Regions from separate parts of the Paenibacillus residui genome, predicted to be linked through region 3. Evidence: riboswitches for the same ligand, from Rfam matches in the RefSeq annotation. Region 3 holds a riboswitch; each other region holds the start of a gene.
The links. Region 3 has a riboswitch for thiamine pyrophosphate ahead of ACFQ03_RS25090 (YkoF family thiamine/hydroxymethylpyrimidine-binding protein). Riboswitches for the same ligand answer to the same signal wherever they lie in the genome.
Positions count from the first base shown of each region.

Region 1 (7,643 bases), on a different contig from region 3:
GTCTATAAATTCCCATTTATTATGAAGAAGGCTCAGCTTGGAAGCTTCGTCGACCAGAACCTGACATAGAGGAAGCAGCCTCTCGCGGAACCGCGAGACCGCGAACACCTCCTCGCAGGTCGGAATGAGCATATGCACCCGTTCGCGTTGAATAACATCTGCCAAAGCTTCTATATATTGCTGCGGGCCATCATTGACTTCCGGAAGCACATAGTTTCCGGCCACCCGCCTCGACGCCCCGCACAGCGTTCGGGCGATGCTGTCCGCCGTGATGACCCTATGACCGGCAGCCGACCATAATCTGGCCAGCTCCAATGCGGCCGGAGCGCGGCCACCGGTAATCAGAACCGTCAGCGGGCCTTCCCCCTCTTCTTGTGCCGGTCTAGTAGACAAGAACCATTCCTCCCAAAGACAGCCCGGCGGACGTCCCCAGCAGCAGCACGCGATCCCCGCGCTTCATTCTTCCTTGCACGGCGGCTTCATGCAGCCCCATTGGAATCGAGGCCGCAATTGTGTTGCCGTGGTTCGGCGTTATATAAACGAGCTGCTCCTGTGAAATCCCCAATCGGCTCGTTATAAGCCTCATCGCCATGGCACTCCCCTGATGCGGAATGACATGCTGAATGTCGGCCATGCTCAGGCCTGCCGGGCGGAGCAGCTTGTCAACGAAAGACGGCAGCAGCTTCGCGGCCATCTTGAAGATGGCTTTGCCATCCATATGAAAGAGGAAATCTTCCTCCCTGCCCGGCCCATGCTCCCGCGGATGAATCCGGGTGCCGCCTCCGCGGATTTCCGAATACCGGGCTCCCTTGCTGTATGTCTCCATCCTTGAACATATAATTCTCGATTCCTCTTCTTCCGCCGACCGTCCAATGACAACGGCGGCGGCTCCATCCCCGAACAAAGCTCCGCTCTCCTTATGGTTCCAGTTCAAGCCTACAGAAGCTATCTCGGTAGACACCAGCAGCACCCGCTCATATCTTCCCGCTTCCACCAGATACGAAAGAAGATCGAACCCGGTCAGGAAGCTCAGACAGGTAGAATTGACATCGAAGCTGGGAATCCCGCTGTACTCCCCGCCCATAGCCTTCTGAATCAAAGAGCCAGTGGACGGAATAGGCTGCTCCGCAGTTCCGCTGGTACAGACCAGACAATCTATATCGGATAGCTTTAGGCCGGCATCCTTCAGAGCTTCCTCAGCGGCTGCGGCCCCCATCGCAGAGGCGGTCTCCCCGTCTGCAAAATGACGGACACGCACATCCGTCTTACGCAGCGTCCATCCATCCGGAGTCCCCAATCGCCGGTCCATTTCGTCGGAATAAATCCGCCTTGCGGGCAAATATTTCCCCGTGCCCAAAATTTTTACATTTCTGATTTGCATAGTTAAGACTCCCTCATCCCATTAGCGCCTGAATATCCATTCAGGAGAACTTTTTAGCTGTCTAAAAATATGAAATTTTTGTTAACGACATTTTTCCCTAATTCGACATTTCTTGTAACCAATATAAGTTCGATTATACCGATGTCACAAGTATTATATCATTTTATGTAAAGATGCCGGAAAAACTAAGCCTTTTGAACCAAAAAAGTAATACCTAATAATACTAAGGATTACTTAGAAACACCAAGAAAATAGCCGTTTTTCTTTAGTGATAAGTTTTATTTATGGACCAAAAAAAAGCATTTAATTTCCTTTTATCAGACATTTCCTCTATAATAAACAATTATCAAGTTTGCTGGTCGTCATTTTGTTCAAATTTCATTCTAAGAAAGGTTGTTGATACCCATGCATGCACAAGTTGTCGGACAGATAGAGAGCCTTAATCCTTTTGAAATTGTACAGAGACAAATCGACTCTGCGGCAGCCGTCCTGGATCTGCCCAGCCACGTAGTCGAAATTCTCAAGAAGCCCAAACGCGTATTGGCGGTCTCCTTCTCGGTAAGAATGGACGACGGATCGGTAAGAGTGTTCGAAGGGTACCGCTCTCAGCATAATGACGCGATCGGACCGACCAAAGGCGGCATTCGCTTCCACCCGGACGTGACGATGGACGAAGTGAAGGCCCTCTCCATGTGGATGTCTTTCAAATGTGGAGTGGTCGGGCTTCCATACGGCGGCGGCAAAGGCGGAGTTATCTGCGATCCCCATGAATTAAGCAAAGGCGAGCTGGAGAGAGTTAGCCGAGGCTTTATGGAAGCTATTGCGGATATTGTTGGACCGGAGAAAGATATTCCTGCACCGGACGTGTATACTACCCCACAAATTATGGGCTGGATGATGGATACTTACAGCCGGATCAAGGGCTACAACTCTCCCGGAGTGATTACCGGCAAGCCTCTCATCATTGGAGGGTCCAAAGGACGGAATGAAGCTACCGCCAGAGGCTGTGTCTACACAATTATCGAAGCTCTTAAAGAGCTGGGCCGGACTCCGGAACAGACAACGGTCGCCATTCAAGGCTTCGGAAACGCCGGACGGATTGCCGCCGACCTGCTGACCGAGATGGGCTGCAAAATTGTTGCCGTAAGTGACTCCAAGGGCGGAATTTACAATCCTGAAGGACTGGATCTGAAAGAGGCTGAACGGCTGAAGGATACGGCTTCTCTTCTCGACTATGGTGCCGAGTACCATATCTCTAATGAAGATTTGCTTGCTCTGGATGTAGATATTCTTATTCCTGCGGCTTTGGAAAATGTAATTACAACGGCCAATGCCGACCGAATCCGTGCGAAAATTATCGCAGAAGCCGCTAACGGTCCGACGACCCCGGGCGCGGACAGAATTCTGAACGAAAAAGGAATCATCGTCATACCGGACATTCTGGCCAACGCCGGAGGAGTTACAGTTTCCTACTTCGAATGGGTTCAGAACCTGATGAATCATTACTGGACGGAAGAAGAAGTCAACAGCAAGCTTCAGGAGAAAATGGTTCACTCCTATCACGCAGTGCGTAATTTGGCCAAGGAGTATAATACCGACTTACGTACGGGAGCCTTCATGATTTCCTTGCTCCGCATCAAAGAAGCTATGGAAGCCAGAGGCTGGGTATAATCCCGAAATATTCGCCAACTATATATAAACGGGGCTGTCCCAAAAGCGTTCGCATAAAACGGGAACATCCAAAAATGAAGCAAAAAGGACCTCAAATCCCACTCTGAGTGGGGACGGGGTCCTTTTTTTGCAGCCAAACTCTAGGTGGGGCTTGAAAAATTATAGATCGACTTATGGTGACAACCCCGTTTCCTGTTTATCGGATGTGGATGATGGTACTCCATAGTTGCGGTTATGGGTTCTAACTGGATTTTGTACAGTTAGATTCAAGGCGGCGGCGCAAAGTGACTGAACTAGCTGGAAAAACTACATTTAAAATCAAGTTTTTTGCAGATATCGCCCATTTTGCCCAAACTACCTGTAGGATTTCCAGTTAGTTGCCGTTTGCAGCGGAAAAGGAAGCAAATTAGCTGTATAAAATCCATTTAGCCCCCCATGCCGCTGACCGCGGCACCATCAGATTGTGAAAATGGGTGGATTTTCAAGGTAGTTAGACGCCTATGCACCTGGAACTAATTTCCATGCAAAACTTATACTATCTTACATTTTGAAACCAGCGGATTCAAAGGCAGCCCCCCAAGCCCCTAACGGATCGCCTGGCGCATCTTCCCCTGCTCCTCCTTCATTTGTTGGTAAATATCTTGTCTTAAGCGGATAAAATCAGGGTCCGTTAGCAGGGACTCCTGCCGTGGGCGGGAGAAAGGAACGTCTATTTTCCTAAGCACCTTGGCGGGCCTGCTGGAAAAGAGGTAGACGGTGTCCGACAGCAGCAGCGCTTCTTCTATATTATGTGTTATGAACAGCACCGACCGTTGATGGACCTCCCAAATATCCAACAGCCAGCTCTGCATTTCCGTTCTCGTTAATGCATCCAACGCGCTGAACGGTTCATCCAGACAGATCAGCTCCTGCGGACTGAGCAGGGCCCGGAGGAAAGCCACACGCTGCTGCATCCCCCCGGACAATACATGGGGATAAGCTTTCTCGTAGCCGCCTAATCCGACTCTGGAGAGCCAGACTCTCGCTTCTTCCAGAGCCTCCCGTTTGGGCAAGCCGGCAACCTCTCTGGCGAGAATGACATTGTCCTCGATCGTCCGCCAAGGGAACAGCGCAGGCTGCTGAGGCATATAGCTTATATGTCCTTGCTGCCCGGTTACATCTTTCCCTTCCATGTTCACCCGTCCCCCCGTAGGCCGGATCAGGCCGCCGATGATGTGAAACAGGGTGCTTTTTCCACAGCCGGAGGGCCCTATAATGGAGACGAACTCCCCCTTGCGCACGGTTAAAGAGACCTCGTCCAGCACCGGAGCGGGTTTTCCTTTCGTGTTGAAAATTTGAGTAATATGGTGCAGCTCCAGTTGATTTTCCAATGCCTTGTCCTCCATTCCGTTCAAAATATGCAGAACCTCTCAAGAATCCCTTCAGCCAACCCCTCAAGGATAAACGGCAGTCGCCGTCCTTGTAGAACTGAATAAGAATTCAAAACTTATACCTGTAATTTAAAAAAAGCCCCCTTCACCGGGAGCGCGCATGCCAAAACAAAAAGCGAATCTGCTGCTTTCCTACGCTGGCATTACCCAGATCAGGTTCTGAAAGGGTCAGTATCTTTAAGGGATACAATCTCAGCCGGCCGGATTCCAGCACCCCTGGCATCTAATATCATGTTATTTATAATTTTTCCGATAGTGTCTGACGAGCTTAAGCCGCTGCCTTTGTTGGCGCAGCCCCGAAACTCAAGCGGTACTTAACCGGATGGATTCCTTGAGATTCTGCTTCGCCCAAGCTCATTCACTCTGATGACATTATAGACCCTGGTGCCGGAATTGTCCATTAGCGCCCCTTTTCTCCATGATGCTGAACAAGTAGCTCTTTTTTTCTCGGAATAGGTTTATCGATTGGCGAAATCATAGTAATATATTGGGGTAGTCCATTTTGTTTTGTAAGCCGCCTTGCGGCACGATTATACCCTGTTACAAAAAGGAGGAAGCAAGGAGACGTGACTTCCCGGGAGAAGAGATTCGGATCATTCCCTCTCTAATACTCGTATCACGTGTATCTTTGCGAAGATTATGAAAAAAGCACTAACCATTGCAGGTTCCGACAGCAGCGGAGGCGCCGGAATACAAGCCGACCTCAAGACTTTCCAGGAGCTCGGAGTCTATGGCATGACCGCTCTAACTACCATAGTCGCACAAGATCCGCATAATAATTGGTTTCATAACGTCTTCCCGATTTCCGCCGATGTTCTGGAAGCCCAATTGGAAACGATCATTTGCGGAATCGGAGTAGACGCTGCCAAAACCGGTATGCTCGGCTCCATCGAGATTATCGAGATGGCGGCCAGCAAAATCGAGAAATATCAGTTGACCAACGTCGTCGTGGACCCGGTTATGGTCTGCAAGGGGGCGGATGAGGCTCTTCATCCGGAGACGAACAACAGCCTGCGTGACGTGCTCGTTCCGAAAGCGCTGGTCGTGACGCCGAACCTGTTCGAGGCTTCCCAACTAAGCGGCTACGGCCCGATCAAATCGGTGGAGCAGATGAAAGAAGCAGCGGTGAAGATTCATTCGCTCGGAGCCAAATACGTCCTGATCAAAGGCGGCGGCAAGCTCGTCAGCGAAACCCGTGCGATCGATCTGCTGTACGATGGGGAGACCTTCGAGATTCTGGAATCGGAGAAGATCAGCACCACCTATACCCATGGCGCAGGCTGTACCTACTCATCCGCCATTACTGCTGAATTGGCCAAGGGCAAGAGCGTCCGGGAAGCCATTCACACGGCCAAGAAGTTCATTACGGCGGCCATTCGCCATTCCTTCGCCCTGAACAGCTATGTCGGCCCCACGAACCATGGCGCTTACCGCAATTACGAGGGCGGCAGCATTTAATACAGTCATATGAAGCCCGCGGCCTGTTAAAGGAAGCGGGCTCTGCTTTAGCTTCAAAAACGGAAAATTAGTATCACCTCATCCTTCTTGATGGTTTCTGATTTCCAAATAATGTGATAAAGTTTAGATGAAAACACTTAACTTCGTTCCATATCAAAGGAGGAAGAAAAAGATGGCTGAATTGGATACTACTTTACAGATGCTCAAAGATTTAACCGATGCGAATGGAGTGCCCGGCAACGAGGACGAGCCCCGTGCGGTTATGAAGAAGTACATAGAGCCCTACTCCGATGAAGTGACTGTAGATCGGCTGGGCAGCTTGATCGCCGTTAAGAAAGGGAAAACCGAAGGGCCGAAAATTATGATCGCCGGTCATCTCGATGAAATCGGATTTATGGTAACGCATATCGATGACAAGGGCTTCCTCCAGTTTCAGACGCTGGGCGGCTGGTGGGAGCAGGTTATGCTCGCCCAAAGAGTTACCGTGGTCACCCGTTCCGGAGAGAAAATTCCGGGAGTCATCGGCTCGAAGCCTCCGCACATTCTCTCGCCCGACGCCCGCAAGAAGCCGGTAGAGAAGCGAGATATGTTCATCGATATCGGCGCGTCCAGCAAGGAAGAAGCAATGGAGTTCGGGGTCCGGCCGGGGGATTCCATCTTCCCGGTATGTGAATTTACGGTGATGAAGAACGACAAGCTGCTGATGGCCAAGGCATGGGATAACCGGATCGGATGTGCCATAGCGATCGATGTGCTTCGCCAGCTGAAAGATGTCGATCACCCGAATACCGTATACGGCGTCGGTACCGTACAGGAAGAAGTCGGCCTGCGGGGAGCGAAGACGGCTACGAATCTGATTCAGCCGGATATCGGATTCTCTGTAGATGTCGGTATTGCCGGCGATACTCCGGGAATCAACGACAAGGAGGCACTGGCCAAGATGGGCAAGGGCCCGCAGGTGCTGGTTTATGACGGCTCCATGATCTCCCACCGCAGGCTGCGCCATCTGGTCACGGATACGGCCGACGAAGCGGGAATCCCTTACCAGTTTGACTTCGTCGCCGGAGGTGGAACGGATGCGGGAGCCATCCATCTGACCGCCGGAGGCGTTCCTGCTCTTGCCATCTGCATTGCGACACGCTATATTCACACGCATGCAGCCATTCTGCACCGTGACGATTATGAAAATGCGGTCAAGCTTCTTGTAGAAGTCATCAAGAAGCTGGATCAGAAGACAGTGAAAGAAATCATCTACGGATGACGTACAAAAAGCTCCTAACGGAGCCTCTTCGAAGACGAATAACCCGGTTTTAAAGGTAGCTTTTTATGCCAATTAGAAAGTTGTTCCATTTTAATGCTTTAATGAACTTAAACTTTCTAATGTGGTTAAAAAACCGCCCAGGAACTCCGATCAGGAGATTCCGGGGCGGTTCTGTTTTTAGCTTCTCCCTTTCAAACCGCCCTTTAATTTCGGACTAACCGTTCAGGAAGAGCAGCAAGACTAGCAGAAGTAAATGGATCATTATAAATCCGGCCAGAATTGGCTTGGATATGCCCGGGCTTCGCGGCCCTTCGGCAGCGGTTGCCTTGGACTTTTTCGTACTATGCGGACTTTCAGGCGAACGAAGTGGAAGCACATGGCGACCGGCGACCACATAATCGGCCTTCCTGCTTCGGGCCGCGCTCTCCGCAGGCTCCTCCTC
Region 1 covers NZ_JBHTIU010000094.1:15,985-23,627, forward strand. The annotation lists gene ACFQ03_RS22600 (ATP-grasp domain-containing protein) at 1-393, opposite strand, end outside; gene ACFQ03_RS22605 (beta-ketoacyl-ACP synthase III) at 383-1,381, opposite strand; gene ACFQ03_RS22610 (Glu/Leu/Phe/Val family dehydrogenase) at 1,787-3,052, shown strand; gene ACFQ03_RS22615 (ABC transporter ATP-binding protein) at 3,637-4,437, opposite strand; TPP riboswitch at 4,595-4,710, opposite strand; gene pdxK (pyridoxine/pyridoxal/pyridoxamine kinase) at 5,122-5,940, shown strand; gene ACFQ03_RS22625 (M42 family metallopeptidase) at 6,113-7,201, shown strand; gene ACFQ03_RS22630 (hypothetical protein) at 7,416-7,643, opposite strand, start outside.
Region 1: it holds a riboswitch for thiamine pyrophosphate, as region 3 does, so the genes downstream of both, ACFQ03_RS22615 (ABC transporter ATP-binding protein) here and ACFQ03_RS25090 (YkoF family thiamine/hydroxymethylpyrimidine-binding protein) in region 3, are expected to answer to the same signal.

Region 2 (7,643 bases), on a different contig from region 3:
GTATTTGTACTAATCTTTACCAATATTACGGACGCAATAGATTATAAAAAGGTTGCACGCGTTCTTGAAATAACGGACAGCTATCCATTGGCGACAGCTAGGGCATGAAGGGCTTGTTTCAGTGAAGCTTCCTTAACCCGGCAAGCGATCCCGGGGCCTTATGGCATCGGTTAAGTAAAGGAAAGAACGGTTATAACTATTCTTTCGCTTGTACCTGAACCGAGGAAATAGTAAATTAATGGTGCCGGCAAATTCCGAGGAAAGGAGTGTGATCGGATTGATTACAATAGCTGAGGTGGTCTCCGTTTAATACGGAGATTCGATCGGCGGGGGTCCTCGCGGGCCCCCACCCTTTAGATCCCCACAAGTCGGAGTCAGCGTCTAAACCTTCCTTAACGCGGTCGATCTTCGTGACTTTGCTTCGGTTAAGGTTTATACAGTACATTGCGGGGAACCCAGAACTTATAATTTCTATATTATGAGAAAAACTCCTATCGGAGTATTTCATAGATGAACGACCGCGTTTAGAGGTTGTTTTTATCGCCAAATAGAATTTGAAGTTATTCAGGACGCAATAACTTATAAATTCTATTGTGGTAAAAAAAGAAATTAAGCTCTTGATCGGCTTCCAAATACAATTTATAATGGAAATATGTAGTTTAAATTCTGGTGAAAGGAGAAGATAGCAATGATTCAAAAAATTCGTTTTATCCAAGGGGTTCTAACTGAATAGCTTTGCATTATCTGTAACCGTCACCTGAATGATATAGGCATCACCGACAGGCACGATTGGGTTATCGTGTTTTTTTTGTTCTTTTTTTTCCTTATCGAACGCTGGGCATATACATAATATAGAAAAGGAGGTGTCAAGATGAAAGCAGCTAACCTTATTTTTAATAACCGTTGCAACGGCAGGACAATAAATGAGGAGGTTTTCATCTGTGAGCTACAAAAATGGAAAGGATGTTCTTCCCCCTAGCCTTTTGAAGCAGCTGCAGGAGTATATTCAAGGAGAAATCATTTACATCCCCAAGAGAGAGAAGAAACGTGCGGGCTGGGGTGAAAATAACGGGGCTCGATTGCTTCTGGAACGGAGAAATAAAGAAATTTACCGTCAATATAAGAACGGGTCCAAGATGGTGGAATTGATACAGACCTTTCATCTGTCGGAAGACAGCATCCGTAAAATAATCGGCAAGAACAAGGAGCGCGCTTCGAACGCGACGAGATAGATCAGGCGGCCAAGTGTCCGATGGACATTTGGCCGCCTTTTTGGCGATAAGATGGATGTTCACAGATAATTATTTCGCCGTTTTCCACCGGGTGAACCACTTTTCCAGGAGGACGATGCAGCCGAACAAAATCATGCTGAACGCCACGATGACGATGATGCCGATAAATACCCGATCCGCGCGGAAAGCGGAGTTCGCGGTCCTCATATAGGTTCCGATGCCCTCGCTGGCGCTCAGCCATTCGGCGATGAAGGCGGCCATCACACTGTAAGTGGCCGATATTTTCAAGCCGGAGAACAGGCTGGGAATTGCATGAGGAAGCTCCAGCTTCCAGAAGGTCTGTCTCTTGGAGGCGCCGGACATTGCCATAAATTTAAGCATGTTGGCGTCGGTCAGTCTCAGTCCGTTCAAGGTCGAGATAGTGACCGGAAAGAAGCAGACGATAATAATAATGATTATTCTCGGGAAGAGGCCGAGGCCGAACCAGATAAGCAGTAAAGGAGCCAGGGCAATAATGGGAATATTCTGGGTCAGGATCAGAAACGGATACAGTGCTCTTTTGATCCATGGAAACTGATGCAGGAAGATAGCCGTGATCAAGCCGATTCCGATCCCGGAGGCGAAGCCGATCAGGGTGAGCTGAATGGTGGTGGTGGTATGCATCCACACCCTTGGCCATTGGGTAATTCCTTCCTGAACGATTTGAATCGGACCGGGCAGAATCCATTTCTGGACATCGAACCACATAGTGGATAACTGCCAGACGATTAGAAAGAGGAGGGCTGCCCCAACAGGAGGCAGCCAGGTTTTCCATCGGGAGCCGCCGCTCATTATTCGTACCTCTCCGTCATCTGTGCCATTGAAATTCCCTTGGGATCATAATGGATTTTGATAACGGAGGAGATTCCGCCTCCGCCCAATTTCGCAAGCTCCACGTTCACTTGCTTGACAATTTCGAGCAGCTGCTCCAATTCTCCTTCCATCATCGTATCCATCGGCCCGACCACATATTTGACGCCAGACTTCCGTATAATGTCTACCGCCAAGTCAATATATGGAACAGCGTCCTCCGTTCTCGGGATCGTTTCAAAGCTAACGAGCGCATTCGCCATCATTCGGCTCTCCCTTCTTGCAGTTATTGTGCGGGCTCAGGCAGAAAATCGTTCGTAAAGGCAGCATCGGCATCGAATTCCTGCTCGATTAATCCGTGTTCTCTCATCCAATCCGCATAGTTGACCCATACCGATTTTTTCTGAATGCCCCATTGCGGTGCATCATCCTGATAACGCGGGCTGATCCATTTCTGACTGGCCATGACCAGCTCTTCATCCAGCTCCGGCGCTGCTTTCAGCAGTATTTTCGCAGCTTCCTCCGGCTTGTCCATTGCATATTGGAAGCCTTTGGCCGTTGCGGCGAGGAAAGCCTTGACCAGCTCCGGCTGTTCCTTAATGGTCTCCTCGTTAGTGATTAACAGCGGAGTATAGTAGTCCAATTTCTCGGAGTAATCCGTAAGAGGGATGAGATTGAGCGGAACCCCGCGCAGCTCGGCCTCGATTCCGGTCCAGCCGTAGAAGATCCAGGAGAAGTCGACATCCCGCTGAACAGCGGTGAAGAAATCGGCTTCGCCCAGGTTGACAATTTTCACCGTGTTGACATCGGCACCCCCATCGGCCTGCATCAAGGACTGCAGCACTCCCTCCTCCGCCGGAGAGCCGAAGCCGCCATATACTTTGCCTTCGAAATCTTTCGGGCTCTTAATATTTTTGTCCACGGGCGATGCGAAGACGGAGGTATTATGCTGCATCAATGTGGCGATGGAGACCACCGGAACTCCCTGAATGCGGGCTTCCGTTACGTTCTCCTGGATGCTTACACCGAAGGCGGCTTCGCCGGAGCCGACAATAGCCGTCGATCCGTTGACCCCCGGGGGAACGATATTGACGCGCAGACCGGCCTCTTCGTAGTATCCTAAGTCTTGCGCCACATATAAGCCGGTATGATTGGTATTCGGAAACCAGTTGAGAACAAGAGTGACATCCGTCAGTTTATCGCTTGGAGCACTGTCCGGCGCCGGCTCGGTTTTATTGCCACAGGCGGTTAGCATTAGAAGAGCGGTCAAGGCGACGAACATTAGTTTTTTCCAGGTTAATGATTTCATAGTTAACGTTAAGGGGACTCGTGTACTCCATCATGAGAAGATATGGATGAATCCGATAATCCTTTGCCGGGATAGTCCTACAGCATAGGCGGAAATCCGGACCAGTAGAGCATATTCGTCTCCGGATAAAAAATTGCCGCCGGATCACGAACCGGCTTTCGCACGGTGATCGGTTTCGTTCCGAGCGTCTGACCAGCCGATATTCAGCATGGCTTAAGCGAGTTCATTCTTCCCTTGAATGGCGATGATTCCCTTACTTCCTCCCTTGTTATGTTCATGTTGGAAAAATGCATAAAAAAACGCCCCTGATCTAAGGGCGCAAAATAGCATATAGGCGGCACATGGATGGACCATATGCAGTATTCCCTACGCTGGCATTACCCAGATCAGGTTAAAGGGTCAGTATCTTGCGGGATACAATCTCAGCCGGCCTAGTCCAGCTCCCCGGTTATGAAGTTGTAAAACAACAGGATGCAACGGCCATTGCGACTATATTATAGCGTGAATAGGGAAATGTGTCCACTGAGCGGATCATCCGGAGTTGGGACCGTTACCGAAATCGGACAAGGGCCCTGCACAATTGAGGTTGAATAAGGCAAGTGGAAAAACGGATCGGCAGGCTGCGGCGGAACTTGCTATTTGCTGGCCTCGGAGAAATTTAAATGCGTGTTCATTACAAATGGGTGCTTCATGGTAGTTAGGCAAATCGTGAAGAACATAAAAAGACTCCGTCTATTTTCTCATTAAAATAAACGGAGCCTTATCTTTGAATTTCCATATTCACTTTACTTCCATTAACCTCCTGCGATTCACATGCCCAGCATGTCCAATCCTTTCTTATTAGTTAACCCTTTCATTTACATGCTATGCATGCTTGGCAGAAAGAGCTGATATGAGTTCCCACATGCCCACAGATTACGGAAAAAGCTGTCACGGGACTTCTTCCTTCATGCAACCTGATTACAGCATGCTTCGCTAACGCTGCTCCATTGGACTATCCCCTTTCCCGCTAAGAGTATATATCTATTTAACGGAGTGGGCTCTTTAATATGGATGGCGGTTCGAATCGGAATTCCAATTCACTGTCGCCCTTAGGGTCCCATTCCGGTAAACAGCTGTGTCGAGGAGATGAGATAAGGATACTGGGTATCTTGTGTTTGTTTGGTGTTTAGCTTACTGCAATCCTATCAGAGTTTTAATATTATGTAAATATTCTAAAAATTCTATTAATTTTAATCTATTAAAAAAATAGCCCCTTATTCATCCATATTCTCCCTTTCTCTTATTATTTCTAGTAATTTCGCCTACTTAATTATTATCCAAAGCTTTGCTGCGAAGCAGCCGGGGTCCACACTTTATGGAAGCAAGAGTTCCTCCTATATTATCGTCGGCCGCCATCCCGATCGCTTAAGAGAATGGCAAAATCAAAGCTTAACAGGTATACTGGGCGAAGAGAAAGGCTTATAGGAACTATACGGTGATGCGGTTGTATTATCTTAGAGACACAGCCGGATGCAGGAATATAAGGGGGAAGAAAATTGAGAACGGAACAGCCGACGGACAGACGGATTCTTATCGCCGGGACGGGCAGCGGGAGCGGCAAAACGACGGCCGCTCTCGGAATCATGGCCGCATTGAGAAGACGGGGCAAGGCGGTGCAGGGGTTCAAATGCGGACCGGATTATATCGATCCCGGCTATCATACCGCCATTACGGACAGGATCTCCCGCAACCTGGACAGCTGGATGATGTCCCCGATGGGAGTAAGGGAAATCTATGTCCGCGGATCACAGGGGGCGGATATTTCCGTCATCGAGGGGGTCATGGGCTTCTATGACGGCAAAGACCCGACGAGCCATGCGGGCAGTACGGCAGAGATCAGCCAACTGCTGGAATGCCCGGTCGTGCTCGTCGTCGACTGCAGCGGCATGGGCCGCTCGGCGGCGGCGATCGTGCAGGGCTTCCAGCGGTTCGCCGATGACATCCGGATAGCCGGAGTCATCGCGAACCGCGTCGGAAGCGAGGGGCACTACGGCATCGTCCGGGCAGCCATCGAGCAGGAGTGCGGAATTCCCGCACTCGGCTGGCTGCGCAGGGACGATGCCGTCGCCTTGCCAGAGCGCCATCTCGGGCTGATCCCGGCGTTAGCGCGAGGCGAGCTGCAGCCGCTGTTCGAGCGGCTGGCCGACCTCGCGGAATCCGGGATCGACCTCGATGGCTTGCTGGCCCTCGCGGAGTCGCCGCCGGTCCTTGCGGAGCGGACCATCTTTCCGCAGCAGGTCCCCGCTTCGCCGCCATCGCCGCAGCCCGGGGCGCTCCGCCGGCCCGAGCCGGGCGCCTCGCAGACGGAGCAGTCGGCCGCCCCGGTGCTATCGCTGCGGCCCCCGGGGGCCGAGCCGTCCCATGCTCCGCGATTCGAGCCTGCGGACCGGGCCTCCGCGCAGCGGAATCCGCTGCGTATCGCCATAGCGAAGGATGCCGCCTTCCACTTCTACTATCCGGAAAATTTGGAGCTGCTGGAAGCGTACGGCGCAGAATGCGTCTATTTCTCTCCGCTTGCCGGAGAGGAGGTTCCGCAGGATGCAAGCGGTCTGTACATCGGCGGAGGCTTTCCGGAGGAATATGCCCCGATTCTCTCGCGGCAGGAGCTGCCCAAACGGTCCATTCGCGACGCTGTCCTCAGCGGCATGCCGACATTGGCCGAGTGCGGCGGGTACATGTATTTGACGAACGAAATTCGTACCCGGGACGGCGGGAAGTATCCGATGATCGGCCTGATCCCGGGATCGACCGTGATGAAGGATCGGCTGCAGTCCTTCGGTTACCGGGAAATTCACGGAATGGAGCGGAATTTCCTGTTCGGGCAGGGAGAAACCGCCCGCGGCCATGAATTCCATTATTCCGTTGTGGAGCCTGACGAGGAATGGCCGCCGGCTTATTGGGTGAAGGGACGTAAAGGGGAGCACGCCGAGGGCTATATGTCCGGCAGCCTGGTGGCCGGATTTTCGCACATCCATTTTGCCTCCAACCCGCGCTTGGCGGCCCGCTGGCTGGAATGCTGCAGGGAATATGCACAGCGGAAATCCGTTTTCTATTAATCTATTAATCTATAAATCTATAAATCTATAAATCTAGCAGTTCCGGGACAGAAGTGATTTTTTTCATAGAATTAGACCGGCCCCCACTCCGTTTTCTTTCAGCGCTCATATATTAGAGAAGCCTGAGAGAAAAGGAGGGAATTGGATTGAAAGATTTGGATTGGACGTTGAAAATGTTAATTCTGCTGTACTGGTCCAGCCTTAACCAATTCAAATAGCCGACGTCCATCACTGCTTATAATTGGACTTGCCCGCCGCGCGGCTGCCGGATGGCCGGACAAGTCCCGTTTTTCCGACTATTAGATTGGCCGATTGGGCACTATACATCAAGTGTCCTCTTAATAGATCGAATGACAGTATAGGCAGTTTGGACCGCTATTGAGTATTTCCAAATCGGTCAAGCCCTCTAAGAAAACTATAGGCGCCTTCGTTTTCCGGGCGAATCGGAATCGGGCGGGGAGAAATCCCCGTCTGATTTTTTGCATGAAAATAAGGGCTTTTACTGTCCACCGCGACGGAAGAGGTGCGCGTTGTGAAAGAGGGATGGAAACCGGTGGAAAGATAGAGTATGCTTGAAGAACAAGATGGAGGGGATCTAAAAAGCAATAAGAAGGGGGAATACCGATTGTCACATCTTCTGCCGATCCGTGGACTAATGTTTGATATGGATAATACGGTGCTCCGTTCCTCGATTGATTTTCCCGCAATGAAGGAAGGAGTCTACTCCTATTTATCCGGCCATCGGCTGCTGCCGGACCTTCCCGCATGGCAACAATATACCAGTGCCCAATTAATCGAGATGGCGAGGGAGCGGGCGGGTGACGGTGGGCAGTGGCTTGACGGGGTATGGGACGTTATTGGCCGTTTTGAAAGGGAGGGCATGGCCGGGGCCGGCTTGGAGCCGGAGGTTCATGAGGTGCTGGACCGGCTTTACGGACGTTACCCTATGGTCATTCTGACCAATAACACCTATCCTGCAGCACTTGCGGCATTGACGGAAACCGGGGTCAAGTCTTACTTCGACCATATCGTCGGCCGGGAGCAGATGGGCCGCTTGAAGCCTTCTCCCGACGGAGTTTTGTATGTGCATAAGCTGTATCCGGATATTGCAGCGGAAGAGTGGGTAGTCGTAGGCGATTCCTGGATGGACGGGAA
Region 2 covers NZ_JBHTIU010000051.1:19,416-27,058, reverse strand. The annotation lists gene ACFQ03_RS15850 (CD3324 family protein) at 942-1,232, shown strand; gene ACFQ03_RS15845 (ABC transporter permease) at 1,302-2,063, opposite strand; gene ACFQ03_RS15840 (thiamine-binding protein) at 2,063-2,347, opposite strand; gene ACFQ03_RS15835 (ABC transporter substrate-binding protein) at 2,368-3,363, opposite strand; TPP riboswitch at 3,737-3,847, opposite strand; gene ACFQ03_RS15830 (cobyrinate a,c-diamide synthase) at 4,929-6,488, shown strand; gene ACFQ03_RS15825 (HAD family hydrolase) at 7,114-7,643, shown strand, end outside.
Region 2: it holds a riboswitch for thiamine pyrophosphate, as region 3 does, so the genes downstream of both, ACFQ03_RS15835 (ABC transporter substrate-binding protein) here and ACFQ03_RS25090 (YkoF family thiamine/hydroxymethylpyrimidine-binding protein) in region 3, are expected to answer to the same signal.

Region 3 (7,643 bases):
CGCTGGCTGCCGGGTCCCCCTCCACCCCGGCATCCGGACAGCGAAGCGCAGCCGCCAATTCCGCCCATCCCCGGTAGGGCTCCTGAATTCCCGCCAGCAGCTCCCGCTCCGTCAGCGGATCATGACTGCCGGCATAGATGCCTTGGGCCCGCCAATCCTTCCCCATCCTGTAGGCCGTCGGCCACCATATCCCTTCCTCCCGACTCCATTCTTCGTGATTACGGAAGAAGTCTCTCAATCCTCCCTGGTACACCAGCTTCCCCCGGCGATCCATCGCCACAGCCCGATTGGCGACCGTCATCCAGTCATCCAGCTTATGCTCGATAATTACGAGCGTCAATGAGCTTCTCTTCCGCAAACGGTCTATCATGCAGACGAATTCCCGGGTCGACAGCGGATCCAGATTGGCCGTCGGCTCATCCAGAATGAGGACGCCGGGCTCCATAGCCAGAACGCATGCCAGGGCCAGCTTCTGCTTCATTCCGCCGGAGAGCTGATGGAGCTTGGACCTTCTGCATTCCGCAAGCCCTGTCCAATTCAGTGCCCGGTCGATTCGCGCGTCCATCTCCTCCGGAGGAACCGCCAGGTTTTCCAGGCCGAAGGCCACCTCATCCTCGACAGTCACCATACAGAACTGACTCTCCGGATCCTGGAAGACCATTCCGATGCGGCGGCTAATATCCGACCGGCTGTAAGAGCTTATTTCTTGGCCCTGCAGCAGAATTGTTCCGTCAGAATGACCATCCACCGCCTCCGGATACAGGCCGTTTATACAGTAAGCGAGCGTGCTCTTGCCCGATCCGCTCGGCCCCAGCAGAAGAACCGCATCGTTCTCCGCTACTTCGAAGCTGACGTTATCGATGACCGGAGCCGACTCTTCATCGTAAGCAAACGTCCACCGGCGCACCTCCAGCAGACGGGAGTTAACCTGCAATGTCATGATGCTCTCTCTTTCTTGCGGATTTGGCAATGGCAAAGCCTCTCAGCACCCCGGTCTTGGCAAGGCCGTCCGCCACCCCTTTGCCCAACAGGCCGGCCAGAACAGCCCCGCTGATGAGGCGAAGAATGAACATGGCCGTGACGTATCCCGGGTGAAGAGCCGCATAGCCCGAGACGAAGAAGCCCCACACGAAGCTGAACACCGCCGAGCCCATTCCCGCGCAGACCAGCACCCAGGTCGAATAGCGCTGCCAGCCGGTAGCGGCAAATACAGCCTCCGCCCCGAGCCCCTGAATCATCCCCGACAGCAGCAGTCTGGGGCCGGCCACATTGCCCATCAGCAGCTCGATGGCTGCGGTAATCGTCTCGGACACGAAAGCCGCCCCCGGTTTGCGGATAATGTAAGCGGCGATGATGGATACAATGAACCAGATGCCGAAGATAAACTCGTAGCCAATCGGGCCCATCAGGCCGACCAAGACATTGCCGAATTGTAGGAAAGCCAGATAGACTACGGCAAAAACGACCGATAACGCGGCAAGCACTACCACCTCGCGAAGCTTCCAACGCTTCATTACGGCAGCCCCCTCTACACTCTGTCCGGCTTCCTGGAAGGGCTGTTCGCAGAAAGCACGGCCGTCATGGTCACATGGGAAGCGAGCTTGCTCGCATTCACGAACGATTCTTCCAAAGAGGCAAACACTTCATGGGCATCCCCGTCCAATCGGCTCGCATAGTGAACGCCGCCGCTGAAGGTTCCCCGCGCTTTGGCCCGTTCGATTTGGTCATAAATAATTTTCATATAGCCTTGGTTCCCGAGAGGATACAGGGCGAACTGGCAAGCCGTCTCGATCGAATGCTGCCGCAAACCGGCCTCATTCATCCTCTCCTCATCCTCGGACAAATAGACGTCTCCTTCACTATCGCCCGGACAGCCTATAGAGAAAGTCCCGTTCCATACGACATGCAACCCGGAGACAGCAGCCTGAATGTAAACCGCCTTGGCCACATCGAAGACATGCTCGGCCTTCCCCCGAATACAAGTGCTGATATCATCCGTGCTCATCCATACTTTAGATCGATCCACCTTCTCCAACACGCCCATAATGATTTCTACGAACCGGTCCGACATGGGATAAAGAGAGAACCGGCAGCCGACGATCCGACTGGCTCCACAACCTGTCTGTTCCATTTGCGAACACCCTCCATGTAAATGGTTTTGAGCAAATAAAAAAACTGCACCCGGGCAAGATGCAGTTTAAACACAAGGCTAAAATAACGTTGTGCAGCTACACTTCCCCACGCTAGCATTACCTAGATCGGGTCCAAAGGGATCGGACAGCGTCCGTCTCAGCCGATTACGGCACCCCTAGTGCATTTGAATGAATATGCAGTTTTTTCATTGCTTGAGTCTTATCGTAGTGGAGTGCTTCCGGTTTGTCAATTGGCCCATCGGGCCTATTTCGGTGAAACGCAGCATTCCCCCGCTATTGCAGGGGAATGCTCATTTAGCCCGATGCTGAGAACTCATAAAAACGTTATTCGGGTTATTTCACAGCGTCAAACCCGCCGCCTTCGCGAATTTGTTTCGTGTAGTTTTCGAAAATTTCTCTTCCCTTATGCTTGGTCATCAGCTCCTCCAAATACTCGGGCCACTTGTCGGCCGGCAGATCGCCGAAGACGATTTTCGCATGAGTCGAGTTCATTTCCTTCCGGTAATCGGCAATATTGATGCCGGCCGGCGGTGTCACATAAGGTCCTCCAGTGTAAGGAACCGATTTATAGCTGAGCAATTCTTCCACGATAGCGCGGTCCCGTTCCGTTTCTTTCGGATTGATGATTTCCAGTCCGATTGGACTAGTATCGGAAACCCGGGTGAAGAAATCGTAAATTTGCAGGAATTTACCGTTCTCTTCGTTGATTTTTTGGATGACGTCCGGTTTTAACGTGACCTTGTTGCCTTCTCTCGTATAGGACTCGTTCTCCAGGCCGTAATGCGTCAGCAGGAAACCTTCCGGACTGGCCAGATAATCCAGGATGGCCATCATTCTTTTCACCTTATCCGGTTCTTGCTCGGCCAGCTGCTTGGGAACAACAAAGCCGAAGGAGCCTTGCGGATCCGTCTTGATCCCTTTGGCATCAGGGAAAGGATTGAACGGAACGATATCCGCTTCCGGATTGATTTGTCTTGCCCGGCTCACCGCGCTCGTCTCCACACTCTCCAGCGCAAAATCGCGGCCACCGGCTTTAACGATTCCCGCCTTGCCTTCGATGATCTTATTGAGATGCTCCGACCCCTTATTCAAGAACCAGTTGGGATCGACAATACCTTCCGCAATAGTATCTTTGATTTCCTGCAGTACCTTGACCGTATCCGGGTGGGAACCGGCGTCCACCAGCTTTCCTTCGTCAATATACATGGAGGCGTAGAAGCCGTTCTTGACCCAATGAGGCCAATCGAATCCGACATTGGCCCCATTGCCGGAAGTGGTGAAGCCGTAGGTGTCATTTTTGCCGTTCCCGTCGGGATCGTTAAAAGTAAATTGCCGCATCGCTTCCAGCATTTCTTCATAATTGGTCGGCACCGGAAGGCCTAATTTATCCAGCCAATCCTTACGAATATACCAAGCGCTGTACGCTGTAAGATCAAATGGAGTCGGCGCCCGCAGGCCGTCGTCTACCCCTTCAATCGTATAATAGCCTTTGAATTCGTTATCGCTAATCCATTTATAGTAATTGGGCATCGCCTCTTTAGTCATGAATGGGCGCAGATCGGCCACCAGACCGTCTTTGGCGTAGGTTTGGGAATCCCTCCCGCCGACGACTGCCAAATCCGGCGGAGTATTGGAGGCGAACCTTACATTGACTTTATTGGTCGAGTCCGGTCCGGCCGCCATATGGGTGATTTTCAGATTGACATTAAATTTCTCATCGATCGTTTTCTTGACGAAATCTTTATCTTCACTTGGAAGCGACCCTCCCGTACCGGTTGGGACAAAAAACTCAATATCATACTTTTTCCCCATATCATCCGTCTTGGGTGCCTCCGAAGGCTGTGTGGATGCAGAGGCATCCGGTGACGGGTTGGCCGCCGGTGCCGGTTCCGACTTGCCGCACCCGGTAAGCACAAGCATAGCCCCCATAATAATGGATAAAGATCCTCCTGCTATTGGTTTAATGCGCATTGGACTTCCCCTTTCCATGTTTTTGTAAAATGGCTTTTTAGCTATTGCATATCGTAGTTAGCCTTCATCAACCTTTGATCGCTCCCAGCATAACCCCCTTCGTGAAATACTTCTGGACAAACGGATAAACAAATAATATAGGCAACGTCGTAGCTACGACCATAGCCATCCGAATGGAGAATGGAGGAAGCTCGGCCTCCAAGCCCTGAACCTGGCTCATCATTTCCACGCTCATATTGGGCTGCTGCAGCATATCCCGCAAGATGACCTGAAGAGGATACAGCTTATCGTTCGTAATGAACATGATCCCTGCGAAAAATTCGTTCCAGTGGGCTACCGCATAGAACAATCCAATCGTCGCAATGATGGCCTTGGACAGCGGCAGTACGACCCAGAACAGCGTCTGCAAATCGTTGCAGCCATCGATCTTGGCCGCCTCCTGAATTTCAATCGACATATTCTCGAAGAATGTCTTGGCAATCAGCAGGTTGAAGGTCGCTATCAGGCTGGGAATGATGAGCGCCCAGATAGAGTCTAGCAAACCGAATTCCTTAACCACCAGATAATTCGGGATCAGCCCTCCGTTAAAAACCATCGTAAATACGATCAGGAACAGGCACAGCTTGCGCCCGGGCATCTGCTTGCGTGACAGCGGATAGGCCAGAAGCAAGGTAAAAACCAGGTTAAGAAAGGTCCCGAGGACCGTAATCAAAGTCGTTATTTTCAGCGATTGCGGCAATCTCGGACTCTCGAATATGGCACGATAGGCGCTGAACGTCACTTCCGACGGGAAGAGAACGAAGCCTCCGTTGCGAATCGTCTCCTTGAGCGGTGTAATGGACATGATGACGACATAATACATCGGAAACAGAGTCGCCAAGCCGATCAAGGTCAGGATGGTGTAGAACAAAGCGTCGATTAGCCGGTCTCCCGTTGTTTTGATCTGTGTGTTCATGAAGCTTCCCTCCTACCAAATGCCGGAATCGCCGAACTTCTTGGCAATTTTATTGGCGCTGAGCACCAGTATAAGGCCTACGAATGATTTGAAGAACCCGACCGCAGCCGCGAAGCTGAACTGCATCTCCTCCAGCCCCCGTCGGAAAACCCAGGTGTCGATAATATCCCCTACCTCGTAAACTCTCGCGTTCAGGAAGATGTAGATCTGGCCGAAGCCGGCGTCCAGAATGCCTCCCAGTCGAATAATCAAAAGAAGTACGATGACGCTTCGGATTCCCGGCAGGGTGACGTGCCATATCTTGCGCCAGCGGCCCGCTCCATCAACTACCGCCGCTTCATACAGACTCGGATCGATGGAGGATAGCGACGCCAGGTAAATAATCGCCCCGAAGCCGACTTCTTTCCATATCTCGGTAATATACAGAATGGGCCGGAACCAGCTCTTGGAGGTGAGGAAATCGACCGGTTCTTTGCCTAGAAATTTCAGAAACTCGTTAATCAAGCCATCCGCCGGAGCCAGAAACGCTAACGCAAGCCCATAAATGATAACCCAGGATAAAAAGTGAGGCATATATGAGATGGTCTGAATGGTCCGCTTGAACCACCTGGAACCGATTTCATTTAAAATAAGAGCAAGCATTATGTCGGGGACCATGCCCAATATAATTTTGAATACGCTGATCACCAACGTGTTGCGAAGCAGAAGATAGAAATCTGCGCTTTGGAAAATCTCCTCGAAATGCTTGAAGCCCACCCATGGACTGTCAAACACACCCTTCATGATGTTGTAATCCTTGAATGCTATGATCAGGCCGAACATGGGCAAATATTTAAAGCATAGGTAGTAAAGCATGCCGGGAATCAGCATCAAATACATCCACTTGTATTCTTTGATGGTTCGGACGAATCTCGTCCGCCACGTCTTTTTCTTGTTCGAAGCTGGCGCCAGGTCTTTTTCCAAAGTAATATCCGCCATTCTCTCACTCCCACTTTCTCTTTGTAAAGCGCTTACAATTTTGGTCTGACTTAATTATAGCTTCGTGACTCCACCCTCCTCTACGGGAAAAATTTTATAACCTGTGTAAAAATTATATATATAAGACTGAGCAATCTGTCGCCGCTTTGTCTACTCCGAGAATGCTCAAAGAAACGATCAGGATACCGCTTGGAAGCTAAGTAAACAGGGACAGCCATGCAGCGGACAATGGAGGCAGAAAAAATGGGAGAACCCCAAGCAATCTTAGGATTCTCCCCTCAAGCGTCATTCAGCCACGAAGCTAAATGGACTTCTTATATTCGGTTGGCGTCACTCCGACCATGTTTTTGAACATTTTACAAAAATACCGGTAATCCGTTATGCCTACCGTCTGGGCCACCTCGTAAATTTTCATGTCGGTCCGCTCCAGCAGTTCCTTAGCCTTATGCAGCCGCACCCGGCTGATGTAGTCGGTCAAATATTCGCCCGTCTCCTGTTTAAAAAGCTGTCCGACATAAGCCGGGTTGAGATTGACGGCCTTGGCCAAATCAGCCATACTCCAGTTCTTGCCATATTGTTCCGATACCATCTGGCAGATGGCCTGGATTTCCCTGCGCACCTTCCGGTTCTCCCCCTGCAGCCCGTAGATGACCGCCAGCCGCTCCTTAACTTGCTGCCACCACCAGCCGTACTGCTCCCAGGAAACAATCAATTCCAACTGCAGCTTCAAATCATGCATGTCCGCTTCGCTGCCTTCCATGACGGTATCGAGAACCGCTTCCGCTACACCTAACAGAAAATTCGGCGAATAGGGCGGATTGCGCAGTTGTGTTAACTGCTGCACATGCTCGGCGAATGTCTGCCAGTTGCGGGCATGCAGGGAGCGGGTCAGTTCGGCAATGATTTCAAGCCGCCCCACCTTCCCCGGTTCATAGAAGGAACCTGTGTCCGGACCCGACATGACGCTCAGACCGGTATAGAAATGTTCCTGAATCCGGGCCAGTGCCTCTCTGACCAACTTCGAAAACTGCTCCGGTTCGGTTGTTATCGGGCCGACGTATACAAAGCAGTCTGTGCCTAATCTTTGCTTGAACAGGGACAGCCGGTTATGAACGAACTCATTAAGCTTGCATTGGAAAAAGGCATAGCCCCGGTGAACGGGACAAGTAAGCATGATAAACAATTGGCAGCGTTTATACGGAAAGACGGCGGCCTGAATATCCGGTTCCCCGGACATCCCTTCCCATTGCTCGATCGCCTGGCCGGTCTGCTTTTGCCTTTGATCCAGCGTTTCTTCAAGCGTATGTGCCTCGCAGGCCTGTTCCGCACTTACGGAATAGCCGTCCCAGCCGAAGGACAGAACGGCATAGTATCGGCCGTTTAAAGCGATGGCCCCGTTAAGATGACGCAGGAGCTCGCTGCCGGCCGCACTTCCCTCCAGCAGACGTTGAACCAGTTGCCGTCTGGCGGACCACTCCTTTTCGCTATACTCTGCTTTAAGGAAGTGAATATGCTCCTCCTGGTCCCGTTCCTGCTTGATTTCTTCCGCGACTTGAGTACAGGCTTGAAGAATCTCTTCTTTAGAC
Region 3 covers NZ_JBHTIU010000108.1:9,810-17,452, reverse strand. The annotation lists gene ACFQ03_RS25100 (ABC transporter ATP-binding protein) at 1-940, opposite strand, end outside; gene ACFQ03_RS25095 (ECF transporter S component) at 924-1,514, opposite strand; gene ACFQ03_RS25090 (YkoF family thiamine/hydroxymethylpyrimidine-binding protein) at 1,529-2,131, opposite strand; TPP riboswitch at 2,219-2,320, opposite strand; gene ACFQ03_RS25085 (extracellular solute-binding protein) at 2,487-4,124, opposite strand; gene ACFQ03_RS25080 (carbohydrate ABC transporter permease) at 4,192-5,079, opposite strand; gene ACFQ03_RS25075 (ABC transporter permease) at 5,092-6,057, opposite strand; gene ACFQ03_RS25070 (response regulator transcription factor) at 6,359-7,643, opposite strand, start outside.

Region 4 (7,643 bases), on a different contig from region 3:
ACCGTAGGCCGGATGTTCTTCCGCGGAGCCTTCTTCCTGCCGGTGCTGATCGGCTCGGGCTTCGTGATGCAGCAGCTTCTGGGCCAGGGGATAGGCGGGCTGGATGCGGTGAAGGATCCGACGGAAATGATGCGCGAAGGCGTTGCCAACGGGCTTGCGGTGCCCGAAGCCATCGCTATGTACCTGCCGAATGATTTGGTCAAGACGCTGTCCGACATCATGGGCAGACTGACGATCATTTTCTGGAAGACGGGAATCCAGATTCTGCTCTTTCTGGCCGGACTGCAGGGAATTTCGGATTCGCTGTATGAATCGGCGAAATGCGACGGCGCCACTCCTTGGGAAATGTTCTGGAAAATTACGTTTCCGCTCATGACCCCGCTGCTGCTTCTCAACGGAATTTTCACGCTGGTGGACTCGTTCACGGACATGCGCAATAACGTTATGCGCTATATCCAGAAGGTGGCGTTCACCGATATTGAGTTCGGTTATGCCGCGGCGCTCGGCTGGATTTATTTCGTGTTCGTATTTCTGCTGATTGTGCTGATCTTCACCTTGACCCGCAAGAGCGTATTTTACGCAGGGGACAGGTAACACAGAGTGGGCGGCGCGCTTGCTTCAACGGCATGTCGGAAGCCATCCCAGTCTATGCGGCTACATGCGGAAGCATAAGGAGGAGGTTTAACGATGCAGACTGTTCGTACCCGCCCGAGTATCGGGGCAAGAATGGCTTTGGCCGCGGAAGGGATTCGCAGGTGGAAAATCGCATATCGCATCTACCGGCTGTTCATCTATCTCTTTCTGATCGGGCTGTCGTTCGTGTTCCTGTATCCGTTTCTCTTCATGATCTCGACCTCGTTCAAATCCCCGGGCGATCTGGTCGATCCGACGGTATACTGGATTCCGAAGCAGTTCAGTGTGAAGGGATATTTCGACGCCTACGCGGCTCTTAATTATTTGCCCTATCTGAAAAACACGGTCGTCCTGACGCTGCTCACCGTGACCGGCCAGATGCTGTCCTGCGCGGTAGTCGGCTACGGCTTCGCCCGCTTCCGCTTCCCGGGCAGGGAGCTGTTGTTCGCGCTCGCTATGTTTACCATGATAGTGCCTCCGCAAACGATCATCGTGCCGATGTTTATTCAATACAAGGAATTGAACTGGATCAATACGATTCTGCCCATGGTTGTGCCGAGCTTCTTCGCTAACGGACTGCGCGGGGCCTTGTTTATCTTCATCTTCCGCCAGTTTTTCCGCGGCTTGCCCCATGAGCTGGAGGATGCGGCCCGGGTGGACGGCTGCGGATCGCTGCGAACCTTCGTCCGTATCGTGCTGCCGGTTTCCATCCCGCCTTTACTCGTATCGGCGATCCTTTCAGTGGTCTGGCACTGGAACGATTTCTTCGAGCCGGCCATCTTCCTGGTCGACCGTGATAAATTTACTCTGCCGATGATGCTGCCCTTCCTCGGGCAGTCGCTGAACTCGATGTCGGGAGGGACGGCCAGCGCCAATGTGGGCCAGGCGACAACGATGGCCGGATGTGTCCTTGTCATCCTTCCAATCCTGATTCTCTATCTCGAAATTCAGCGTTACTTTATGAAGAGTATCGAACGCTCCGGAATTGTAGGATGAAAATGTTGGATGACAGTCTATTCCAGATATGTTAATATAAATTTGCTTGCAATTTAATACATTATTCAAACTACTAGGGGTGCCCTATATTCGGGCTGAGAGGAACGCAGATAGCTTCCAACTCTTATGAACCTGATCTGGTTAGTACCAGCGGAGGGAAGTAGTCACTAGGGTATTTGTATACCCTATTATTTCCGCAGACCAAGAACCGGGTTCATGAATGCCATGAATCGGTTCTTTTTTATTTATCCGATTCCCTCTCCCCCCCATGAAGAAAGGAGGTTCCTTCTCCATCCAGCCAATTTGCAGCCCATTCGGCTGAACTTGCAAGCGATTCTATGCAATTCTATTGATTTTCAACATTCAAGGAGGCGGTTCCAATGACTTTTACTCAACAATTACGGGAAACCAACCAGGATTTGTTCGAAATGATTTTCCATCATCCGTTTGTAGAAGGGATCGGCCGCGGAGATATTGCCAAAGAAGCGGTCATGCATTATGTAAAAGCCGATTTTGAATATTTGAACGCATTTATGAAAATCTATGCGATTGCCATGTCCAAGTCGGATACTCGCAGCGATATTGCCTTTTTCCATGAACAGGTAGGCTTTACCTTACACTCGGAAACCGGCCCGCATATGAATTTGTGCGACTATATCGGCGTTTCCTATAAGGAATTGCAGGGTCATCCACTCCCGCCAACTGCGGATCATTATGTGAAGCATATGATGTATCATGCCTATACCGGTTCACTCGGGGAAATCTACGCCGCTCTCTTGCCGTGCCCATGGACCTATTTGGAAATCGGCAAGGTGCTCATGGAGAAATATAAGCCTCAAGCGAACCATCCTTTTTATCGCTGGATTACTTTCTATGCCGACTCGGGAATAGAAGCACTCACCGAAACCTTGTGCAAGCGGCTCGATGCTTGTGCCGAAGAAGCCTCGGAAGCCGAGAAAAACCGGATGCGCGACGCCTTTCGAAAAAGCTGCCAGCTCGAGCTCTGCTTCTGGGAAATGTCCCTGACTTGCGAAACATGGCCCGCCGGAAACATTGGAGTGACTGCGCCATGAAGCGTGTTCCTTGTGCTCTCACCATTGCCGGAACGGACCCGACGGGCGGCGCCGGTATCCAGGCCGATCTGAAAACATTTCAAGAACTGCAGGTGTACGGAATGTCCGTCATTACTTCCGTTCTCGCGCAGAATACGACCGGAGTCCAGGATGTCGTCCATCATTCGACGGCTTTCATCGGTCGTCAACTGGATTCCGTTACAGAGGATATACCGGTTCACGCTTTTAAAACAGGCATGATTGCCAGCTTGGACATGATGGAATTGTTGACAAGGAAGATTCCGGAAATTAAAGCCCCTTATGTGCTGGACCCCGTCATGATAGCGACAAGCGGGGATGCGCTCATTGATCCGGATGCGCGCGCCTTCTTGAGGGACAGGCTCCTGCCGCTCGCCAGCATCGTCACTCCGAATATACCGGAGGCGGAGAGCTTGACCGGCGGTACGATTACAACGACAGCGGATATGGAGGAAGCGGCCGTAGCGCTCGTTAACCTGTACGGGGCCGGAGCCGCGCTTGTCAAAGGCGGACATTTACGCGGAGAAGCTGTAGATATTCTATACGACGGGGAAAAGCTGTACGCTCTGTCTGCGGATAGAATCGAGACGACCAACACGCACGGTACCGGTTGTACGTTATCGGCCGCGATTACCGCCTATTTGGCGCAGGGGCTTCCTTTATATGAGGCCGCACGTAAGGCCAAAGACTATATTACCGCGGCCATCCGCCATTCCTTGCCGCTTGGGAAAGGCAATGGCCCGACGAATCATTGGGCGCCGCGGATCGGAGGCAGCCAAGCATGAATCAGTCGATTATCGATCAAGTTCGCCGACAAGTGCCGTTTATCTATCACCTGACCAATCAGGTGGTCATGAATTTCAGCGCCAACGGGCTGCTCGCTTTCGGCGGTACGCCCGCCATGGCCAAATATATAGAAGTGGCGGAACCGCTGGCAGCGGCATCCGACGGGGTTCTGATCAATTTAGGCACACTCTCTCGCGATGAAGTGCCGGCATTGGTCAAAGCAGGTAAAGCCGCGAATCAAAAAGGGATCCCCGTCGTCCTTGATCCGGTGGCGATTGCTTGCTCGGCCTTCACTAAAGAAGCGGGGCGGGAGATACTGCAGGAGGTGAAGCTGGCCGCGGTCAAGGGCAATGCCGGGGAAATGGCTTATCTGGCCGATATTCCGTGGGAAACCCGCGGCGTCGATTCCATAGGCGGCGGCGATGCGGCGGCAGTGGCCGGGGAAGTGGCGAAGCGTTACAGCACGATAGCGGTCGTTACGGGGGAAACCGATTATATCGCGAGTGAGGACAAGCTGCTCGTTAATGAAACCGGCCATCCGCTGTTGACCAAAATAACGGGCGGCGGCTGTTTGCTAGGCTCGATTCTGGCCGCCTGCCTGACGACCGATGCCGATGCCCTGGAGCAAGCCTATACGGCCGTATCCTTCTACGGGCTGGCGGCGGAGTATGCGGCAGCCCGTCCCGAAGTACGCGGTCCCGGTACGTTCCTGCCCGCTTTTCTTGACGCTCTGTCCTACGACATTAAAGATTTGGAGGGGAAATAAATGAGAATTCAACGTGCGCAGCTTCGCAAATATTTTATTATGGGGAGCCAGGATTGCACACGAAGCCCCGAGGAAATATTGCTGGAGGCGGCGAAAGCGGGCATTACCGCTTTTCAATTCCGCGAGAAGGGCCCCGGTTCGCTGTCCGGCAGCGCAAAGCTGGAGCTCGGCAAAAAACTGCGCAAAATTTGTTCCGAATATGGTATTTTATTTATCATAAACAATGACGTGGAACTGATCGAGCCGCTTCAAGCCGACGGTATTCATGTCGGACAGCAGGATGAACGAACAGACACGATCCGCGCGCGCTTTCCCGATACGATCATCGGGCTGTCCGTGACGAATATCGAGGAGGCCAGTCGGCCTTCGATGGCCTGTGCCGATTACGTCGGGGCAGGGCCCGTATACCGCACGGCAACGAAAATCGATGCCAAAGAGCCCGTCGGCACCGCCTGGATCCGGGAGCTGCGCGCTTTTCTGCCGGAAATGCCGATGGTCGCTATCGGCGGCATCACACCGGACAATGCCCGCCTTTCACTGGATGCAGGGGCTGACGGCGTTGCCGTCGTCTCCGCCATTACGAAGTCCGGCAATATCCGGGAAACGGTCGCACGTTTATAAATACCACAACGTTTTACTTGTGAATGAAGAAAGGAACCCGTCCAATGTCTATGAAATTGCCCGAAGTATCGGCAGATGCACCGCAATGCGAGCTGACGGTCCTGAACGCCGGATTTTACCGGGCGTCCCTAAACATGCTGCATAAAGAGCGCCCCCGGCAACAAATCTGGGGGCCGGCATTATTCTTTCTTATCCGGCATCCGAAGAACGGTTATTTTCTGTTCGATACCGGCTATTCCACGCGTTTCCGGGAAGCAACCCGCCTCGTTCCATACCGATTGATGCGTTTGGCGACGCCGGTTCGCATTACGGAACAGGAGCACGCTCTGGTTCAATTGCAGGCGATGGGGGTTGAGCCGGATGAGGTGACGGTCATCTTGTCCCATATGCATGTGGATCATACGGGGGGAATCCATGATTTCCCCCGTTCTCAAATTATAGTCAACAAGGTGGAATGGGAATTTACGCAGGGGCGGTCCCCCTTAAGGCTGTTTCCCCACGCCTATCTTTCCTCTCTCTTTAACCAAATCGATCCGAATCGGGTCAGACTGATCGATTTCGATTCTTCCTCCGGATACGGTCCTTTGCCACAGGCTGTGGATCTGTTGGGCGACGAATCGCTTGTGCTTGTCCCGCTGCCGGGCCATTCCGTCGGACAGATGGGCCTGCTGATCAATCATACCCGGCAGGGAAGAGTCCTGCTCTGCGCGGATGCGGTCTACATGCAGGACAATTATCGTGACAGGCTGGCCGGAAGCCGGATCAGCCGGATAGCGCATTACGATTATTCGCAATATCTAAGTCAATTTGCGCTGCTGCACGATTTGGAGAAGGAGAACAGCGGTCTGACCATCCTGCCTTCTCACGACCCCGGAGTATATGAACGATATGTTCTGGGCAAAGGTCGGGCAGGCCAATAGATTATGGAAAACAGATCGCTGCCGTCATCCTTCCTCCCGTCTTAGGGATGGGGGAGACCCCTTGGGTGCGCCTCAGGGAGCCGCTGAAGCCTGGGCTTCGGCCGCCATGCACAAATAATAGGACAAGCCGGTTTGCTCGGCTTCCAGCATACCCCGGTGGAAATCGTCTTGGACGAAAAACCGGGCCTGCGCGGCAAATTCCGCTTCATTGATGGAATGTCCGTGCCGGTTCAGAAAATCAAGATGTGTGCGCAGATGCTTCATCACTTTTGCGTCGTCGAATTTCACCCCGCTCCTAAGGAACTCCGCCATCCCGTTCATAAAGCGTACGGCCTCCTTGGCCTGCTCGTTCAACTCCTCCGGTTGGATGGGCCCGGCTTCCAGGTCGTAGTTGTACTTTTCCTTCAAGTATTCGCTTTGTTCGTGCAGAGCTTCCTTCCATTCTTCTTCACTGTCGAAGCCTCTAAACATAGATTGGGTATCCATAGGCTCTCCTTCCTCGGTACTGCGAATCGTTTCCTCCAAAGTATGAATCAAATCCTCCAGTCTTCTCTTGCGGGCAAGAAGAAGCCGGCGCTGATCCGACAGGACGGATAACCGGTCTTGACCGCTTTCCAGCAGGTCTTTGATTTGCTGCAGCGGGAAGTCCAATTCCCGGTAAAACAGAATTTGCTGCAGCCGCTCCAATTCCTTCTTTCCATACAGTCGATAGCCCGCATCCGTCACCTCTCCGGGGTACAGAAGACCGATCTTATGGTAATAATGCAGTGCCTTGACCGTAACATGGGTCATCTCGGCAACTTCTTTGACGGTGTATCCCATCCGCCTTACCTCCTTCCACAAGCATTGTAAAGCCTCCCCTTGGGTCAGAGTCAATCCTTATTCCGTTTAATTGCCTTTGTAACTGAAGAATACACGGAAGAAAATTTTCCCTTCGAAATACTTTCAACCCCGTTGACTCTCCTCTGAGAGGAGGCCCTACAATGAGCCTCGGAATTCCGAATAATATTCACCTTGAAAGGAGAAGTAGGGAAAATGTCATCTCCCCGTGAGGCTCTTCGCAGCCGATATGTCCGGGCCGTTATGGTGTCCGGATTGTTCTCGCAGATCGGCATCTGGATTCGGAATCTATCCGTCCTGTTATTTGTTATGGAGCAAACCGGAGGAAACGCTCTGGCTGTTTCCATGATCTCTGTGGCCGAGTACGCGCCTATCTTCATATTCTCGTTCTTGGGGGGTGTATTCGCGGACCGTTGGCGACCAAGAAGAACGGTTATTTGGTGCGATCTTCTCAGCGCCCTATCGGTATTTGCCGTTCTGGCTTCCTTCGAACTGGGCGCGTGGCCGGCCGTATTTTTCACCACATTGTGTTCCTCCATTCTGTCGCAATTTGCCCAACCGTCCGGTATGAAGCTGTTTAAAATCCATGTGCCGGAAGATCAGGCCCAAGCGAGCATGTCCTTGCTGCAGACGATGATCTCTGTCTTTATGATTGTGGGGCCGATGCTGGGCACCGTTGTATATCAAAACCTGGGCATGGCTGCCGCAATCGCCATGACGGGCTTCTCGTTCCTGCTGTCTGCCGCCGCTATGGCCTTCATTCCGCCTGATCCCGAAGCGGGCAGCGCCGCGAAAGGGAAGACCTCCCTGTGGAAGGAAATGTCCGACGGAATCCGTTATGTGTTGTCGAGGCCGGTGCTTAGATTGCTCAGTATCAGTTTTGTGGCGGTTGGTCTCGGAGTCGGATTAATCTCGCCTCTCGGAATTTTTGTCGTGACCGAAAGGCTCGGATTGTCTCCGGAGTACCTGCAATGGCTGTTGATACCGTAT
Region 4 covers NZ_JBHTIU010000028.1:144,290-151,932, reverse strand. The annotation lists gene ACFQ03_RS09300 (carbohydrate ABC transporter permease) at 1-594, shown strand, start outside; gene ACFQ03_RS09295 (carbohydrate ABC transporter permease) at 688-1,629, shown strand; TPP riboswitch at 1,695-1,805, shown strand; gene tenA (thiaminase II) at 2,010-2,702, shown strand; gene thiD (bifunctional hydroxymethylpyrimidine kinase/phosphomethylpyrimidine kinase) at 2,699-3,505, shown strand; gene thiM (hydroxyethylthiazole kinase) at 3,502-4,272, shown strand; gene thiE (thiamine phosphate synthase) at 4,273-4,893, shown strand; gene ACFQ03_RS09270 (MBL fold metallo-hydrolase) at 4,938-5,813, shown strand; gene ACFQ03_RS09265 (MerR family transcriptional regulator) at 5,886-6,635, opposite strand; gene ACFQ03_RS09260 (MFS transporter) at 6,849-7,643, shown strand, end outside.
Region 4: it holds a riboswitch for thiamine pyrophosphate, as region 3 does, so the genes downstream of both, tenA (thiaminase II) here and ACFQ03_RS25090 (YkoF family thiamine/hydroxymethylpyrimidine-binding protein) in region 3, are expected to answer to the same signal.